One region of the Halomonas sp. SL1 genome, then DNA from elsewhere that is predicted to be linked to it. Evidence: riboswitches for the same ligand, from Rfam matches in the RefSeq annotation. Region 1 holds a riboswitch; each other region holds the start of a gene.
What was found. A riboswitch is a leader RNA that binds a small molecule or an ion and turns the genes downstream of it on or off. The one in region 1 is predicted to bind thiamine pyrophosphate.
Positions count from the first base shown of each region.

Region 2: another riboswitch for thiamine pyrophosphate. It lies ahead of thiM (hydroxyethylthiazole kinase); the one in region 1 lies ahead of C9J49_RS08925 (sodium:solute symporter).
Region 3: another riboswitch for thiamine pyrophosphate. It lies ahead of thiC (phosphomethylpyrimidine synthase ThiC); the one in region 1 lies ahead of C9J49_RS08925 (sodium:solute symporter).

Region 1 is NZ_PYUQ02000014.1:67,200-73,077, reverse strand. Features, by position in the region: gene C9J49_RS08945 (CoA-acylating methylmalonate-semialdehyde dehydrogenase) at 1-429, shown strand, start outside; gene C9J49_RS08940 (YbaY family lipoprotein) at 821-1,171, shown strand; gene C9J49_RS08935 (hypothetical protein) at 1,380-2,129, shown strand; gene C9J49_RS08930 (hypothetical protein) at 2,255-2,932, opposite strand; TPP riboswitch at 3,045-3,157, shown strand; gene C9J49_RS08925 (sodium:solute symporter) at 3,147-4,535, shown strand; gene ilvD (dihydroxy-acid dehydratase) at 4,605-5,878, shown strand, end outside.
Region 2 is NZ_PYUQ02000031.1:33,405-39,282, reverse strand. Features, by position in the region: gene C9J49_RS16525 (DMT family transporter) at 1-85, shown strand, start outside; gene thiE (thiamine phosphate synthase) at 165-785, opposite strand; gene thiM (hydroxyethylthiazole kinase) at 775-1,593, opposite strand; TPP riboswitch at 1,626-1,728, opposite strand; gene C9J49_RS16510 (hypothetical protein) at 1,777-2,067, opposite strand; gene C9J49_RS16505 (ATP-binding protein) at 2,178-3,539, opposite strand; gene C9J49_RS16500 (response regulator transcription factor) at 3,536-4,231, opposite strand; gene C9J49_RS16495 (SDR family oxidoreductase) at 4,303-5,121, opposite strand; gene C9J49_RS16490 (TenA family transcriptional regulator) at 5,108-5,800, opposite strand; gene C9J49_RS16485 (AMP-binding protein) at 5,805-5,878, opposite strand, start outside.
Region 3 is NZ_PYUQ02000008.1:128,555-134,432, reverse strand. Features, by position in the region: gene C9J49_RS03285 (sugar phosphorylase) at 1-270, opposite strand, end outside; gene C9J49_RS03280 (heavy metal translocating P-type ATPase) at 431-2,701, shown strand; gene thiC (phosphomethylpyrimidine synthase ThiC) at 2,773-4,662, opposite strand; TPP riboswitch at 4,739-4,858, opposite strand; gene tenA (thiaminase II) at 5,166-5,834, opposite strand.

The DNA of each region.
Region 1 (5,878 bases):
GGCTATCCGGAGGGCAACTTCGTCGGCCCGACCCTGTTCGCCGACGTGACCGCCGAGATGACCATCTACCGCGAGGAGATCTTCGGCCCGGTGCTGTGCGTGGTGAGCGCCGAGACGCTCGACGAGGCGATCGAGTTCATCAACGCCAATCCCAACGGCAACGGCACCTCGATCTTCACCAACTCCGGCTGGGTGGCTCGCCGCTTCGAGACCGAGATCGACGTCGGCCAGGTGGGCATCAACGTGCCGATTCCGGTGCCGGTGGCCTACTTCAGCTTCACCGGCTCGCGGGCCTCCAAGCTCGGCGACCTGGGACCCAACGGCAAGCAGGCGATCGGCTTCTGGACCCAGACCAAGACCGTCACCGCCCGCTGGTTCGAGCCGGAAAACGTCTCCGGCGGCATCAACAGCACCATCTCGCTGAGCTGATCCCATCCCGCTCGGCGATCATCGACGGCCCCGCCTCGGGAGAGGCGGGGCCGTCGTGGTTGGGGCGGCTTGCCCGGTAGACGGTACGGCGTTCGGCGCCCGGGGGATTCCATGACCCGGGTCATGTCAGGCCTCCCGCTTGCTCTGGCGGTACGTGGAAACCTTGCTAACTTGATGGAGTGTCGACGGGAATGAACCCGCCTTGGCGCCACGGGCCTATCCGGGGTGACGCGGCCAGCGGTGACGAGTCTTCTCTCTGCCCTGGTACATGAAGGAGTCATCAATGAGATCGAAAAACGGAATCGCGGCAGTGACCGGTCCCTGGATGATTGGCACTCTCGTCCTGTTGCTGGCGGCATGCAGTCAGCCACAGAGGGCGGGGGAGTCGTCGATGCAGCAGCCGGACAACTCCCTGATGCGGGTCATCAGCGGCGAGGTGTGGTATCGCGAGCGCATGGCGCTGCCCCCGGGAGCCGAGGTCATCGTGACGCTCGAGGATCAGTCGCGCGCGGATGCGCCCGCCACCGTGCTCACCGATTACACCTACACCGTCGAGGGCGCCCAGCCCCCTTATCCGTTCCGGCTGGTCTATGATCCTCAGGCCATCGACGAGCGCATGACTTACGGACTGCGGGCACGGATCGTTCACGACGGTGAGCTGCTGTTCACCAGTACGGAGCACGTTGATCCCTTCGCCGGCGAGGCGGCCGACCCCGTGCGCATCAGGGTCTCGCGGCAGTAAGCGTTGCTGGGGCCGAGGGAGATTTCCCCCCTCGCGAGTTTCCTTCGGCTTTGGCTCTGCAGGTGCGCCAGCGAGCCATCCGTGGGGCATCACGGGTGCCACGTCTGCGGACATGAAACGTGCCTGCCTGCTGTGGGCATGCCTATCCGGGCATGGGGAAAGAAAACCGGAGACCAGGGAGCCACGGATGCTTGCACGAAATGCACTGATGATCGCCACCTTCTTTGCCATGTTTTCCCCGGGGATAGCCAGCGCTCAGCAAGATGGCCTGGGCTCGGAAGCCAATGATCCGACGGCCTCCGTCATGGCCTTCCAGCTGCAGGACTTCTACACGTACCGGTACCACAACCTCGACGACGAGGACGGAAACCGCATGCAGTTCCGCGCCGCCATTCCGTTCTCGCTGGGCGACTCCAGCAACATCTTCCGGCTCACCGCGCCTTACGTGACCGACTCGCCGAATGACTCGAGCGGCTGGTCCGACATGACACTCTTCGACCTGGTGACCTTCGACCGGTCATGGGGGCGATTCGGCGTGGGTGCGGTAGCGCTGTTGCCGACCGGGGAAGACGGCCTGAGCGCCGAGAAATGGGGCCTCGGTCCCGCCGTGGGCTTCGTGGCCAGCCAACCCTGGGGGATATGGGGGCTGTTCAACCAGAACGTGTTCACGGTGGCGGGAGACGACGACTACCGCGACGTGAATATCTCGATCGTGCAGCCGATCGTGAACTACAGCCTCGGGAATGGTTGGTCGGCGGGGGCCTCCGACATGTCGATCACCTATGACTGGGAGCAGCATGATTGGGTGAGCCTGCCCCTGGGCGTTGCGCTCAACAAGCTGGTGAGGATTCAGGAGTATCCGGTGCAGTTCACGGCCAGCTATGAGCACAACTTCTACGACGAGGGGGTGAGCGCCTCGGACACCCTCAACCTCACCGCGAAGCTGCTGTTGCCTTGAACGGCAGCGGTGAGTAGGGGGCCGCTGGTCGCCTCCGAAGCGCTAAAGATCAATGACGTCTCAGGCGATCCTGGCCCCTTCCATGGAAGCTTCTGCCTCCTCCTGAGGCCCCGCTCCGGTATCGCCTAGGGGCGGATATGGGCCATCTCCAGCAGCTCGCTCAGCGGTTCCAGTTGGCCCACGTGCAGCACCAGCACGCACTCGCCGGGTTCGTCGGCGGCGGGGCGAACGATGGCGAATTCGCCTTCCTCCAGATGGAATTCGTGGATCTCGCGGCTGCCCTCGGGCGTATTGCAGCGGATCGAGCGGTAGGCCTCGTCCTCGCCGTAGGTCAGGCGGTGATAGACCTTGAAGAAGGTATACAGCGACAGGCCGCGGGGAAACGCCGGCCAGCGGGCCGGGTTGTCTCGAGTCTCTGAGTCGACCTCGAGGCCGTCGGCCTCGGCGCCGGCGATGGCACTGGCCAGCGGCTCGGCGAGCAGGCTGTCGGCCTCGCCCGGCAGCGGGGCGAGACGGTCCAGCGCCTGCTGGTAGCGCTCGGCGATCGCACGCAGGTCGGCCGTCTTGCCCAGCGCATGGTCGCCATGTCGCAGGTCTTCGGGGGCGCAGCCGCCGTTCTCCCAGCCGTGGATCACCCTGAGCGTCAGTCGCCCTTCGCGCATCGGCGCCTCCAGCAGCGCCTGGAGGGCGATGCGCAGGTGCAGCTGGCGCTCGGGGACGCCGTTGTCGAAGGCGGCGTAGGGCTCGGCGAAGATCCGGTGCAGGCAACCGGGGGCGTGTTCCTTGGCTTCGGTAAACGGCATGGCGGGGTCCGGGCTGGTTGTTCGAATGGCGGGAAGGATGTGTCATGCTGGCGTGGCAATCCGGATATCGGCCATTTTGGCCCTGTCTTGAGGATCGCCACTACAATCCATTCACTGTCGCCAGGGGAGTCTCGCCGGCATCGGCGGGGCTGAGAGAGCGTGCGTCGCTGACCCTGGAACCTGATCCGGTTCACACCGGCGGAGGAAGTGCGACATGCCTTATCTGACGTCAGCCGTGCTTGGCGCGGCGCTTTTGTGTTTCACCGTTCTGGGCCTGCGTGCCCGCCGGGCCGACGGCCCGCTCGACGACTACGTTACCGCCCGCAACTCCCAGTCGGCCCCGACCCTGGGGCTCTCCTTCCTGGCCTCCGGCATGGGGGCCTGGATCCTCTTCGCGCCGCCCGAGATCGGCGCCTTCGTCGGCCCGCTGGGTCTGGCCGGCTATGCCATCGGCTCGGCGCTGCCGTTCATCGTGCTCGGCGCCTTCGGCCCGGCCATCCGCCGTCGCCTGCCGGAGGGGCGCAGCATCGGCGAGTACGCCGAGGCCTGTTTCGGCGCCGGCATCCGCCGCTGGGTGGCGCTGGTCTCGGTGCTGTACATGGGCTGCTTCCTGGCCGCCGAGCTGACCGCCATCGGCGCCATCACCGGGCTGCTGTCGGACGTCCCGGTGGCGCTGGTGGTGGTCGGCGTGGCGGTGGCGACCCTGCTCTACACCGCGCTGGGCGGGCTGCGTGCGAGCCTGGCCACCGACCGCTGGCAGGCCTGGCTGCTGCTGGCCCTGCTGGGGGTGGTGGGCGGCGTGGCGCTGGCCCGGTTGCCCGAGCTGCCGGCCGAGGCCGCGCTGCCGTCGATCCCCGCCGCGGATGCCCTGTCCGTGGCGCTGACGCTGGTGATCGCGGTGACCGCGGCCAACCTCTTCCATCAGGGCTACTGGCAGCGGGTGTGGGCGGCCCGGGACGACCGGGCGCTGGGGCGCGGCGCCTGGCTGGGCGGCGGCATCACCGTGCTGGTGGTGGCGGTGGTCGGCGGCCTCGGCATGCTGGCCGCCATGGCGGGCGTGTCGCTGGGCGAGCCGCCGATCCCGTTCTTCGCGCTGCTCGCCGAGGCGCCGGGCTGGCTGGCGCTGCCGGCGCTGGTGCTGGCGGTGACCCTGGTGGCCTCCAGCGTCGATACCCTGCAGAACGGCATCGCCTCGCTGGTGGTGGCCGGCAGCGGCCGTCGCGGCCTGTCGCTCAGGGCGGCGCGGTGGGTCACCGTGGCGCTGATGGTGCCGGTGGTGGCGATCGCCCTGCAGGGGCTCTCGGTGCTGCGACTGTTCCTGATCGCCGATCTGCTGTGCGCGGCCATCGTGGTGCCGGTGCTGCTGGGGCTGTGGGCGCGGATGAGCGCCATGGCGGCGCTGGCCGGCGGTCTCGCCGGGCTGGCGGGCGCGGTGCTGCCGGGGTGGGTCGCCTCGGGCAGTGCCCTCGATGGCCTGCTGGCGGCGAGCTTTCCCGGCGGGGTGCCGACCCTGCCGCCCTTCCTCGGTGCGCTTCTGGCCTCCAGCGCGGTGGCGCTGCTGGTGGCCTGGTGGCGCCCGGCCGCGGTGCGGCGTACGGCCTGAACGGTTGCCAGGCCGGCGGATGACGGCCACCCTCTGAAGGTCATCCCGACCTGACGGAGGAGCCGCGCCATGAGTGACACGCCACAGGATCCCCGCCGCCGCCATTCCGCCCCGGTGGTGGACGGCGTCGGCAAGTCGGCCAGCCGCGCCATGCTGCGCGCGGTGGGCTTCAACGACGCCGACTTCACCAGGCCCCAGGTGGGCATTGCGTCCACCTGGAGCCGCGTCACGCCCTGCAACAGCCACATCGGCGAGCTCGCCGAGCAGGCCAGCGCTGGTGCCGATGCGGCCGGCGGCAAGGGCGTGATCTTCAACACCATCACCATCTCCGACGGCATCGCCAACGGCACCGAGGGCATGAAGTATTCACTGGTGTCGCGGGAGGTGATCGCCGATTCCATCGAGACGGTGGCCGGCTGCGAGGGCTTCGATGGCCTGGTGGCCATCGGCGGCTGCGACAAGAACATGCCCGGCTGCCTGATCGGCCTGGCGCGGCTCGACCGGCCCAGCGTCTTCGTCTACGGCGGCACCATCCTGCCCGGCGAGGGGCACACCGACATCGTCTCGGTGTTCGAGGCCATGGGCGCCCACAGCCGCGGCGATCTCGACCTCATCGACGTCAAGCGGATCGAGGAGACGGCGATTCCCGGGCCCGGTGCCTGCGGCGGCATGTACACCGCCAACACCATGGCCTCGGCCATCGAGGCGCTGGGCATGAGCCTGCCCGGCAGCTCGGCGCAGAACGCCGTGTCCCAGACCAAGCGCGACGACAGCCGGGCGGCGGGGGAGGCGGTGCTGACCCTGCTCGAGCGCGACATCACGCCCTCGGACATCATGACCCGCGAGGCCTTCGAGAACGCCATCACCGTGGTGATCGCCCTGGGCGGCTCCACCAATGCGGTGCTGCACCTGATCGCCATGGCCGACGCCATCGGCGTGTCGCTTTCCCTCGACGACTTCACGGCGATCGGCAAGCGGGTGCCGGTGCTCGCCGACCTGCGGCCCAGCGGCCAGTACATGATGAGCGAGCTGGTCGAGATCGGCGGCATCCAGCCGCTGATGAAGACCCTGCTCGACGCCGGGCTGCTGCATGGCGACTGCCTGACCGTGACCGGCGCCACCCTGGCCGAGAACCTGGCCGAGGTCGTGCCTTACCCCGAGGGGCAGGCGATCATCGCGCCCCTCGAGGCGCCGCTGAAGGCCCAGAGCCACCTGCGCGTGCTGCACGGCAACCTGGCCCCGGAGGGCGCGGTGGCCAAGATCACCGGCAAGGAGGGCACGCGCTTCTCCGGCCGGGCCCGGGTGTTCGGCTCCGAGGAGGAGGCCCAGGCGCGCATCAACGA
Region 2 (5,878 bases), on a different contig from region 1:
CGGCGGCAGCCTGATCATCGCCAGCGGCCTGGCCATCGCCTATCAGGAGCGGCGCGTCGCGCTGAACCGGCGGCCTTCCCTGTGACGCAGGTCGCGTCGGCGACCCGGCGGCCCCGCGCTCTTTCGCGCGGGGCCGCCTGCGTTCGGGGCTGGCCGTTCAGGCGTCAGCGGTGGAACGGCGGGAAGGCGCGGGCGGCGGCCTCCGGGTCCGGGGTGCCGCAGATCGCCGAGACCACCGCCAGGCCGCCGGCACCGGCGCGGCGCACCGCCTCGACGTGCTCGACCTTGAGCCCGCCGATCGCCACCGTGGGCAGCGGGCTGGCGGCGGCCAGCGCCGCCAGGCCGTCGACGCCCAGCGGCGCGGCATGGTCCTGCTTGGTGGCCGTGGCGAACACCGGGCCGAGGCCCAGGTAGTCGAGGCGCCCGGCGTCCAGCCGTGCCAGCTGTTCGTGGGTCTGCACCGAGAGGCCGAGGATGGCGTCCGGGCCCAGCGCGGCACGGGCATCGGCGACCTCGCCGTCGTCCTGGCCGATGTGCAGGCCGTCGGCCCGACTGGCCAGCGCGACCTCGAGGCGGTCGTTGATGATCAACGGCACGCCGCTGCCGGCCAGGGCAGCCTTCAGGCGCCGGGCCAGCGGGATCATCTCGGCGTCGGCGGCGTGCTTGTCGCGCAGCTGGACGACGCTGACGCCGCCGCGCACCGCGGCCCGTACGGTCTGCTCCACGCCGAGGGCGGCGCACAGCTCGGGGTCGGTGACCAGGTAGAGGGACAGATCAAGGCGCATCGGTGAGCTCCAGGTGGATACGGTCGGCCAGCGGCGTAGCGAGGGTGTCGGGATCGAGGGCATAGAGGGCGTCGAGGAAGGCCACGGCGAAGCTGCCGGGGCCGGCGGCGGTCTCGGCGGCGATCTCCCCGGCCGCGGCGTAGGCGGTCAGCGCCGCTACGGTGGCCTCGAACGGATCCTCGGCGCCGGCCAGGAAGGCGCCGACCACGCCGGTCAGGGCGCAGCCCATGGTGGTGACGCGAGGCATCAGCGCATGGCCGCCGCAGACCCGCGTCAGGCGTCGGCCGTCGGTGACCAGGTCGACCTCGCCGGTGACCGCCACCACGGTGGCATGCTCGCGGGCCAGCGCCACGGCGGCGCGCTCGGCGCTGTCGGCGCTGTCGGTGCTGTCCACGCCGCGCCCGCCGCCGCCCTGTCGGGCCAGCGCCAGGATCTCCGAGGCGTTGCCGCGGATCGCGGTCGGCCCCAGCGCCAGCAGCCGGGCGCCGGCCTGGCGACGAAAGCGGGTGGCGCCCACCGCCACCGGGTCGAGCACCCAGGGCGTGTCGGCGTCATTGGCGGCGCGGGCGGCGTCGTCCATGGCGTCGAGCCAGTGGGGCGAGAGGGTGCCGATGTTCAGCGTCAGGGCGGTGGCCAGGCCGGCGAACTCGGCGGCCTCCTCGCGGGCGTGGACCATGGCGGGCGAGGCGCCCAGCGCCAGCAGCGCGTTGGCCATGAAGTTCATCGCCACGTGGTTGGTGATGTTGTGAACCAGCGGGGTGGTGCGGCGCACGCGCGCCAGATGCGGCGCGGGATCGAGGGAATGCATCGGGCCTCCTGGCGACGGGAGGCGCGGCCACCGAGGGAGCCGGCACGACTCCCTCCGCCGGCATTATCCGGGTCAGGTAGTGAGGGTGCCTCTCAGCCGCGGCGGATCATCGCCCCGGCGCCCCTGTCGTCGGGCCTCACTATCGCCCTTCGTCCGATGCATGTAAAGCCGGCGGGCGTCGCCTCAGGCGGCCAGCTGGAGCACGGCCAGGGTCAGCAGGCTGGCCTGGGAGACGCTCTGGAGATCGGCGCTCATGCCGTTGCCTTCCTCCTCGGGTTCGAGGCGCATCGCCGCGTTCAGGGGGCGAAGCAGCAAGGCGGCGCCGGCGGCCAGGGCGACCAACGCCAGCGGCAGGCTACCCACGCCCCAGGGGCTGATCAGCCATTCGACGACGAGCAGCAGCACGCCGCCCAGGGCCAGCCACAGGGGGCGGCGCAGGGCGGCGTCGAGAGAGGTCGGGGGCATGGCGTGCATGTCGATGTCTCCTTTCCGGTTGTCGTTGGGCGATTCAGCCCACCACCGTAACGGCGTTGGCTTAAAGTCGGCTTACACCAACGCTAAGGGAGCGACATGACGATGCCGTGTCAGGCGCGGGGCAGCCGCACGCTCACGCGCAGCCCGCCGCCGGGGGCGTCGCCCAGCGTCAGGCGGCCGCCGTGGCGCTGTACCAGACGGTCGACGATGGACAGTCCGAGGCCGGCCCCGGCTCCCGCACCGCCGCGGTGGAAGCGCGCCAGCGCCTGCTGGCGGCCGTCCTCGGGGATGCCGGGACCGCTGTCGTCCACCCGCAGCACCAGCACTCGCTCTTCCGCCGTCAGTGCCACGTCGATGCGGCTGCCGGCGGGGGAGTGACGGATGGCGTTGCCGACCAGGTTCTTGATCAGGGTGGTGACGGCGCCGGGCTCGGTGGTCAGCGCCCAGTCTGCCGCCTCGTCGGCCTCCAAGTGCAGGCTCTGGTCGTGGTCGGTGGCCAGCGGCATCAGCTCGGCCAGCGACTCGCGCACCTCGTGCAGCAGGTCGATGCGCTGATCCGGGGCGCCTTCCTGCTCCGGGTCCAGGCGTGCCAGGGTCAGCAGCTGGCCGACCAGCCGGGTGGCGCGGGCCAGGCCGTCGCGCAACAGGGTCAGCGCCTCGCGCCGATCCGCCGGATCCTCGGTGGCCAGGGCGTTCTGGGCGTGCAGGTCGAGCACCGTCAGCGGGGTGCGCAGCTCGTGGGCGGCATCGGCGATGAAGCGCTTCTCGCGGGCCCGCAGGGTGCGGATCCGCGCCAGCAGGCCGTTGAGGGCGCCGACGATGGTGGCCAGCTCGCGGGGCAGTGGGTCGTCGGGCAGTGGGTTCAGGCGCTGGGGGTCGCGGGCTTCGATCTGGGCGGCCAGCCGTGACAGCGGCCGCAGCCCCCAGCCGATCGCCCACCACAGCAGCACCGCCAGTGCCGGCAGGCCCACGAGGTCCGGTACCAGGGTGCGCAGGGCGATGCCCCGGACCAGCTCGCCGCGCACGTCGCCGCGCTCGCCGACCAGCACCCGCAGGTCGTCGCCGCCGAGGACGAAGACGCGCCACTCGCGTCCGTCCAGGGTCGCGTCGCCGTAGCCGGCACGACGCTCGGTGAACGGCGCGGTCGGCGCGCCGGCGGAGCGCAGCAGCAGCCGCTCGTCGCGCCAGACCTGGAAGGCCACCTCGCCCTCGTAGCGGTGGCCGCCGTCGGTGCCCGGCGTGTTGCGGCGCAGGGCGTCGTCGAGGCTCGCCAGCAGCGCCTCGCGCCGGGCCTCGGGCAGCGGCGTGCGCACCAGGCCTTCCAGCAGCCGGGCCTGCTGGGCCAGGCGGGCGTCGAACAGCGCCGCCACTTCGCGGGCGGCGTCGCGATAGCTGGTCACGCCGATCGCCAGCATGCACAGCGCGACCACCAGCAGCGCGATGCCCAGGGTGCGGCGGCGGATGGAGCTCATGGGATCCTGTTCCCGGGTGCCTCGTCCGCCGGGGCCTTGTCCATGATGTAGCCGATGCCGCGCAGGGTGCGGATCAACTCCGGGGCCAGCTTCTTGCGCAGGTGGTGAACGTGGACCTCGATGGCGTTGCTCTCCACGTCCTCGTCCCAGCCGTAGAGCAGGCGGGCTAGGGTGTCGCGGGTGAAGGCGTGGCCCGGGTGGCTGAGGAATTCCTGCAGCAGGGTGAACTCGCGGCGCGACAGCGTGACCGGCTGGCCCTGGTAGGTGACGCGGCGGTTCTCCGGGTCGAGCACCACGCCGCGGTGGCGCAGCTCGCTGCTGACCAGGCCCTGGCTACGGCGCATCAGGGCGCGCAGCCGTGCCTTGAGCTCGTCGACCTCGAAGGGTTTGGTCAGGTAGTCGTCGGCCCCGGCATCCAGGCCCTGGATGCGCTGCTCGATGCCGTCGCGGGCGGTCAGCACCAGCACCGGCACGCGATGGCCGCCGCGGCGCAGCCGCGTGAGCAGGTCGATGCCGTCGAGCCGGGGCAGGCCCAGGTCGAGGATGACGGCATCGAAGGGCTCCTCGTCGCGCAGGGCGTTGAGGGCCTCGATACCGTCGCCGAGGATGTCGACGGTGTAGTGCTCGGGTTTCAGCGCCAGGCGAATGCCCGACGCCAGGCTGGGATCGTCTTCCACCAGCAGTATGCGCATGGGCCTTCCTTGTCGGTGCTCCGGTCATGCCGATACTCGCCTCGAAGGCCGCGCCTGTCGACCCTGGCGGCTCAGGGTGGCGGGGTGATGAAGCGGCGGATGGTGGGCAGCTGGCGGCGCAGGGCGCGATCGATCAGCCCCGGCCACAGGGCGTTGAGCCGGGCGAAGATCGGCTCGGCGCGGCCCAGCCGGGTCTCCTTGCGACCGCGTTCGATGGCGCGGCGGATCTGGACGGCCACTGTTTCCGGGGCGTCCATGGCGTTGCCCAGCGCCCGGTTCATCTCCTCCATGGCCGGGGCGTTCATGGCGGTGCGGGTGGCCCGCGGGGCGATGTAGTGCACCGCGATCGGCGAGTCCGACAGTTCGCGGCGCAGCGCCTGGGTGAAGCCGTAGAGCGCGAACTTGGTGGCGCAGTAGGCGGCCTGGCCGGGATAGCCGATATGGCCGAAGGCCGAGCCGACGTTGACCACCAGGCCCTGCTCGGCGCGGCACAGCCGGGGCAGCAGGGCGCGGGTCAGCTGCAGGGTGGCGGTCAGGTTGACCGTCACCAGGCGCTCGATGGCCTCGTCGTCGGCGTCCTTGAACAGCTCGGCGCGGTTGGCGCCGGCGGCGTTGATCAGCATGGTGCACTCCAGCCGTTCGGCGGCCGCCACCAGCCGGGCGCGATCCTCGGTGCGGGTGAGGTCGGCGGCCTGGGTCGTGATCTGGCCGGGATGCCGTCGGCACAGCCGCTCCAGGGCCTCGGCGTCGCGGCCGGTGACCAGCAGCTGGGCGCCGGCGGCGGCGAGTTCGTCGACCAGCGCCTGGCCGATGCCGCCGCTGGCGCCGGTGATCAGCACCCGCTGGCCGGGCCAGCCCTGGGTGAGATAGTGCGGTTCAGACCAGCGCATCGGTCAGCCCCCGGGCGGCTTCGCCCCCCGTGCAGCGGGCGGTGACGCCCCGGAACATGGCGCCGTAGAGGCGATAGACCATGCGCGCACCTTCGATCACCGCGTTCAGATCGTCCTCCTCCAGGCGGTCGATCAGCGTCTCGAAGAAGGCCAGGTGGCCGATATCGAGGCTGCCGTGGGAGCTCAGGTAGCGCACGGCGTTGTCGGGCAGACCGAGGCTCGCCTGGAGCTGTTCGGCGGCGCGGGTGGCCACCGCGGTGCTGGTGCCCTCGAGCACCTGGACCATGCCGAAGAAGACCACCGGATTGCCGTGCTCGATCCGGTCGCGCACGTAGGCCACCATCAGCGTCGTGGCCGGGTCGGGCGAGGCGGCGGCCGCCGCCTCGGGGTCGCCGCCGGCGGCGCGGATGTCGTCGAGGATCCACTGCTCGTGGCCGTATTCCTCCTCGACGTACTCCACCAGGGCGCCGCGCAGCCAGCCCAGCCGGTCGGGCAGGCGGGCGCCGCAGGCCATCATCAGCGGCACCGTGAAGCGCACGTGGTGGTAGGCCTGGCCGAGGAAGGCCAGGTACTCGTCGCGCCCGACCTCGCCCTGCATGGCGCGGGTCATCATGGGCGTGTCGAGCAGCCATTCGCGCTCGGCGCGGGTGGCGTCCTGCAGGCGTTGATAGGCACTCATGGGGTCACTCCTCGGTGGTCGTGATGGGGCGAACTCGATAGGTCGGCCGCGATGCGTCGGTCGTGGTGACATTCGCGC
Region 3 (5,878 bases), on a different contig from region 1:
GAAGTCGTCGAGGACGTCGAGCGGTGGCTGCTCGCCGTCGACCAGGCTGTCGCCGTAGGCGATCAGCCACTGGTCGCGTTCACTCCACAGCGGACGGGCGGGCGGTGCCTCACCATCCGGGGGCGTCATGGGGGCCTGATGCGCCAGCAGGGTGAACAGCCGGCGCAGCACCTCGTCGGCGCGGGGGCCGTAGAGCATCGTCAGGTGGCGATGGGCGCGCTCATGGAAGGCCTCGGCGCCAAGTGGCGTCGAAAGGGAGGGTGCCGGCATGGCGATCGCCTCTCGTTGGGGGTTTCCTTAAGCATGCAGGCCGCGTGCCAGCTGTCCATGCTGGCGGTGTCGTGCCCGGCGTCATCACCGCTTGAGTCTATAGCGGCTAGAGGCTCTAGGCTGATGCCATGTTTCGATGACGAGCCCCGAGGAGGTCAGGATGGCGCAAGACGCCGCGCAGGAAGCTGAAAAGGGTGCACTCCAGCGACACCAGTGGCGCGTGGAAGGCATGGACTGTCCGAGCTGCGCCGGCAAGATCCGCGGCGCGCTGGAGCGTCTGGATGGCGTGGCTGACGTGAAGGTCTCGGTCATGCAGGGCTCGCTGGCCCTCGATCTGGATACCGGCCGCACGGCGCCCGAGGACGTGGCGTCGCTGGTCGAGCGGTTGGGCTATGGCGTTCGGCGCCAGTCGGCGCAGGACGATGCCGAGGCGCCTTCGGGCGCCGGCTGCTGTGCCGGGCGCGATCATGCCGATCATTTCCGTCGGGGTGATGACGCCTCGCCCCGGCGCTGGCATGCCACCGCCAAGGGGCGGCTGGTGCTGGCCACCGGGGTGGCGCTCGGCGTGGCCACGCTGCTGCGCTTCACCGTCGGAACGGAGGTGGCCCACTGGGCCTTCCTGGCGGCCTGCCTGATCGGACTGGCGCCGGTCGCTCGCCGTGCGGTGAGTGCGGCGCGGGTCGGCATGCCGTTCACCATCGAGATGCTGATGACCCTGGCCGCCGGCGGTGCGCTGATCATCGGCGCCGCCGAGGAGGCGGCCATGGTGGTGCTGCTGTTCGCTATCGGCGAGATCCTCGAGGGCGTGGCCGCGGACCGGGCCCGCTCGGGCATCCGCGCGCTGGCCGATCTGGTGCCTCGCGAGGCACGCCTGGAAGTCGCCCCCGGCGAGACGCGCACGGTGGATGCGGCACATCTGGCGGTCGGCCAGGTGGTGGTGGTGCGCCCCGGCGACCGCATCCCCGCCGACGCCACCATCCTCGAGGGCCGCTCGTCGATCGATGAGTCGCCGGTGACCGGCGAGTCGGTGCCGCGGGACCGGGGCGAGGGCGACGAGGTGTTCGCCGGCTCGATCAACCATGACGGCGTGCTGCGGCTGCGCGTGGCCCGGCCGCCCGAGGACAACACCATCGCACGCATCATCCGGCTGGTGGAGGAAGCCCAGGAGGCGCGGGCGCCCACCGAGCGCTTCATCGACCGCTTCAGCCGCGTCTACATGCCGGCGGTGGTCGGCCTGGCGGTGCTGGTGGCCGTGGTGCCGCCGCTGGCGTTGGGCGGCGAATGGGGCGAGTGGACCTATCGCGCCCTGGCGCTGCTGCTGATCGGTTGCCCCTGCGCGCTGGTGATCTCGGTGCCGGCATCGATCGCCTCGTCGCTCTCCAGCGGCGCCCGGCACGGGCTGTTGCTCAAGGGCGGTGCGGTGATCGAAGCCGCCGCCCGCACCGAGGCGGTCGCCTTCGACAAGACCGGCACCCTGACCGAGGGCCGGCCGCGGGTGACCGATGTGGTGCCGGCAAGCGACGCCGTGGCCGCGCAGGACGTGATCGCCCTGGCCGCGGGCCTGGAGCGCGACGCCAGCCATCCGCTGGCGCAGGCGGTGGTCGCCCATGCGGAGGCGCAGCAGGTCGCGGCCTCAAGGGTCAGCGAGGCCCGGGCGGTGCCCGGGCAGGGCGTCGAGGCGCTGATCGAGGGTCGCCGGGCCTTCGTCGGCGCGCCGCGCCACGTGGCCGATCGCGGCACGCTGGCCGAGGCGCTGGCCGCGCGAATCGAGGAACTCGAGGCCGAGGGCAAGACGGTGATCGTGGCGGTCGAGGACGGCGTGGCGCTGGGGGCCATCGCCCTGCGCGACGAGCCGCGGCCCGATGCCGAGGCCGGCGTGCAGGCGCTGTCGGCGCTGGGCGTGCGCTCGGTGATGCTGACCGGCGACAACGATCGCACCGCCGCGGCCATCGCCGGGCGCCTCGGCATCGAGCGTCGCGCCGGGCTTATGCCGGAGGGCAAGGTCGAGGCGATCCGTGAGCTGGCCGGCCATGAGCGGACGATGATGATCGGTGACGGCATCAACGACGCCCCGGCCCTGGCCAGCGCCCAGGTGGGCGTGGCCATGGGCTCGGGGACCGACGTGGCGCTGGAGACCGCCGACGGCGCGCTGCTGCGCAACCGGGTGGGCGACGCGGCGGCGCTGATCCGGCTGGCGCGGGCGACCATGGCCAACATCCGCCAGAACATCGCCATCGCCCTGGGGCTCAAGGGGCTGTTCCTGGTGACCACCGTGCTCGGCATCACCGGGCTGTGGCTGGCGATCCTGGCCGATACCGGCGCCACCGTGCTGGTCACGCTCAACGCCCTGCGGCTGCTGCGCTTCGCGCCGGGCGGGCGTGACTCGACGGAAGACAACGAGGTCGTTGCTCCCGTGCCCGCGGCAAACTGAACCCGTTTGGCCGCATGAAAAACGCCGCGCCGGCATGCAGCCGGCGCGGCGTTCTGCATCAAGGCGGGAGGTCAGACCTCCTTGTACAGCTCGGCGCCCTGGTCGCGGAACTTCTCGGCCTGTTCGGCCATGCCGCGCTCCACCACGGCGCGGTCGCCTTCGAGGCCGTTGTCGGCCGCGTAGTCGCGAACCTCCTGGCTGATCTTCATCGAGCAGAACTTGGGCCCGCACATGGAGCAGAAGTGGGCCACCTTGGCCGAGTCCTTGGGCAGGGTCTCGTCGTGGTACTCGCGGGCGGTGTCCGGGTCGAGGCCGAGGTTGAACTGGTCCTCCCAGCGGAACTCGAAGCGTGCCTTCGACAGGGCATTGTCACGGCGCTGGGCGGCCGGGTGACCCTTCGCGAGATCAGCAGCATGCGCGGCGATCTTGTAGGTGATGATGCCGGTCTTGACGTCGTCCTTGTTGGGCAGGCCCAGGTGCTCCTTGGGGGTCACGTAGCAGAGCATGGCGCAGCCGTACCAGCCGATCATCGCCGCGCCGATGCCGGAGGTGATGTGGTCGTAGCCCGGCGCGATGTCGGTGGTCAGCGGCCCGAGGGTGTAGAAGGGCGCCTCGTCGCACTCGCGGAGCTGTTTGTCCATGTTCTCCTTGATCAGGTGCATCGGCACGTGACCGGGGCCCTCGATCATCACCTGGACGTCGTGCTCCCAGGCGATGCGGGTCAGCTCGCCCAGGGTCTCGAGCTCGGCGAACTGGGCCTCGTCGTTGGCGTCGGCCACCGAGCCCGGGCGCAGGCCGTCGCCCAGCGAGAAGGCGATGTCGTAGCGCTTGCAGATCTCGCAGATCTCCTCGAAGTGCTCGTAGAGGAAGCTTTCGCGGTGGTGGTAGAGGCACCACTTGGCCATGATCGAGCCGCCGCGGGAGACGATGCCGGTGGTGCGTCTAGCGGTGAGCGGCACGTAGCGCAGCAGCACGCCGGCGTGGATGGTGAAGTAGTCGACGCCCTGTTCGGCCTGCTCGATCAGGGTGTCGCGGAACACCTCCCAGGTCAGGTCCTCGGCCACGCCGTTGACCTTCTCCAGCGCCTGATAGATGGGCACGGTGCCGATCGGCACCGGGGCGTTGCGGATGATCCACTCGCGGGTCTCGTGGATGTTCTGCCCGGTGGACAGGTCCATGATGGTGTCGGCGCCCCAGCGGATACCCCAGGTCATCTTGTCGACCTCGTCCTCGATGGACGAGGTGACCGCCGAGTTGCCGAGGTTGCCGTTGATCTTCACCAGGAAGTTGCGGCCGATGATCATCGGCTCGGATTCCGGGTGGTTGATGTTGTTGGGGATGATGGCGCGGCCGGCGGCCACCTCGTCGCGCACGAACTCGGGGGTGATCTCCTCGGGCAGGCGGGCGCCGAAGGCCTCGCCCGGGTGCTGGTGGCCGAGGATGCGCTCGACCTCTTCGGTGCCCATCGTCTGGCGCTTCTGGTTTTCCCGAATGGCGATGAATTCCATCTCGGGGGTGACGATGCCCTGGCGCGCATAGTGCAGCTGGGTGACGTTCTTCCCTTCCTTGGCCCGGCGGGGCATGCGGGTCAGCTCGAAGCGCAGTGGGGCCAGCATGGGGTCGTTGGCGCGGCGGCGGCCGTACTCCGAGGTCGGGCCGTCGAGGAACTCGGTGTCGTCGCGGGCCTCGATCCAGTCGCGGCGCAGCTCGGGCAGGCCGCGGCGCAGGTCGATGTCGGCCTCGGGGTCGGTGTAGGGGCCGGAGGTGTCGTAGACCAGCAGCGGCGGGTTTTCTTCATCTGCGCCGGAGGTGCGGGTTGGTGACAGGCCGATCTCGCGGAAGGGCACGCGGATATCGGGTCGCGAGCCTTCGACGAAGACCTTGCGCGAGCCGGCCAGCGGGGCCACGGCGGCGGCGTCGACGCGGGCGTTCTCGTTGAGGAAATGGATGGTCTTGCTCATGGTCGTGCTCCCTTGGCTTGAGTGGTTCGTCAGGGAGGACCGTCGGGGAGGACAGGGGCGGCCGACGCCGAGGCGCCGCCGCGTGTCGCTTGATCCCTACGCTGGTCCTAGCCAGTTCAGGTTCAACGGGATCCATGCTCCGGCGCCTCGCGCCGCATGATCTCAGCCGTCTTCAACGGCACCCCGTCAAGCGTGGTGGTGCCCGCCGCTGGGCGGGCCGTGTCATTGCCTTTCTTCTTCCTACCTACTTTTTTTCTATCGTGGGCCAGGGGCCGAGCTGGCGCGGTGCTAGCCGAGCGCCGGGGGCAAGACAAAGCGAGGGTTTTTGCCATGGGTGAGGCGATCCTCGCCGAACGGGCTGGCCATGGATGGCCAGCACTGGTCCTGCAAACGGAGCAGGATGCGAGAGTGCCGCAGGGCAAAAGTTAGCGCCCAGGGATGGGTTCACAGCGCCTCGCGTGGTCTTGTCGCCGGAAAAGCTCGGCAGTCAAGGAAGGTGGAGCTCAGTCCGCGCGATCCAGCCCCATCTGCCAGAAGTCGATCTCCAGCCGGGTAGCGTCGCGGAACAGCCGCGCCAGCTGGTCGAAGCGCGCCGGCGTCACCTCGGCCAGGCGCGCGTCCAGCCAGGCGATCTCGGCGTGCATCGCCCGCTGGAAGTCGTCGCCCTGATACATGGCGATCCAGGCGTCATAGGGGTTGGCGTCGCCGCGCACGGTGAACGGCTGCGCCTCGAGCCAGTTGGCGATCTCGCCGTAGCCCACCAGGCAGGGGGCCAGCGCCACGCGCAGGTCGAGCAGGTCGCCGCGGCTGCCGGCGTCGAGCACGAAGCGGGTGTAGGCCAGGGTAGCGCGGGCCTCGGGCAGCGCCGCCAGGTCGTCTTCGGTGATGCCCCAGTCGCGACAGAAGCCGCGGTGCAGGTCCAGTTCGACGTCGAGGATGGTCTTCAGGCCGTCGAAGGCCTGGCACAGCTCGTCGAGGTCGCGGCTCTTGTAGGCGGCCAGGGCGTAGGCGCGGGCGAAGTGGATCAGGAACAGGTAGTCCTGCTGCAGGTAGTGGCGGAAGGCGTCCGCCTCGAGCGTGCCGGCGCCCAGGGCGCGGACGAAGTCGTGCTCGGTGTAGGCGCGCCAGTCGGCCTGGCAGGCGGCGGTGAGATCACTGAAGCGACGGCCCATCTTGCCTCCGATTCCGATGAGAGCGGATGCCGGAGGGTGCGCAC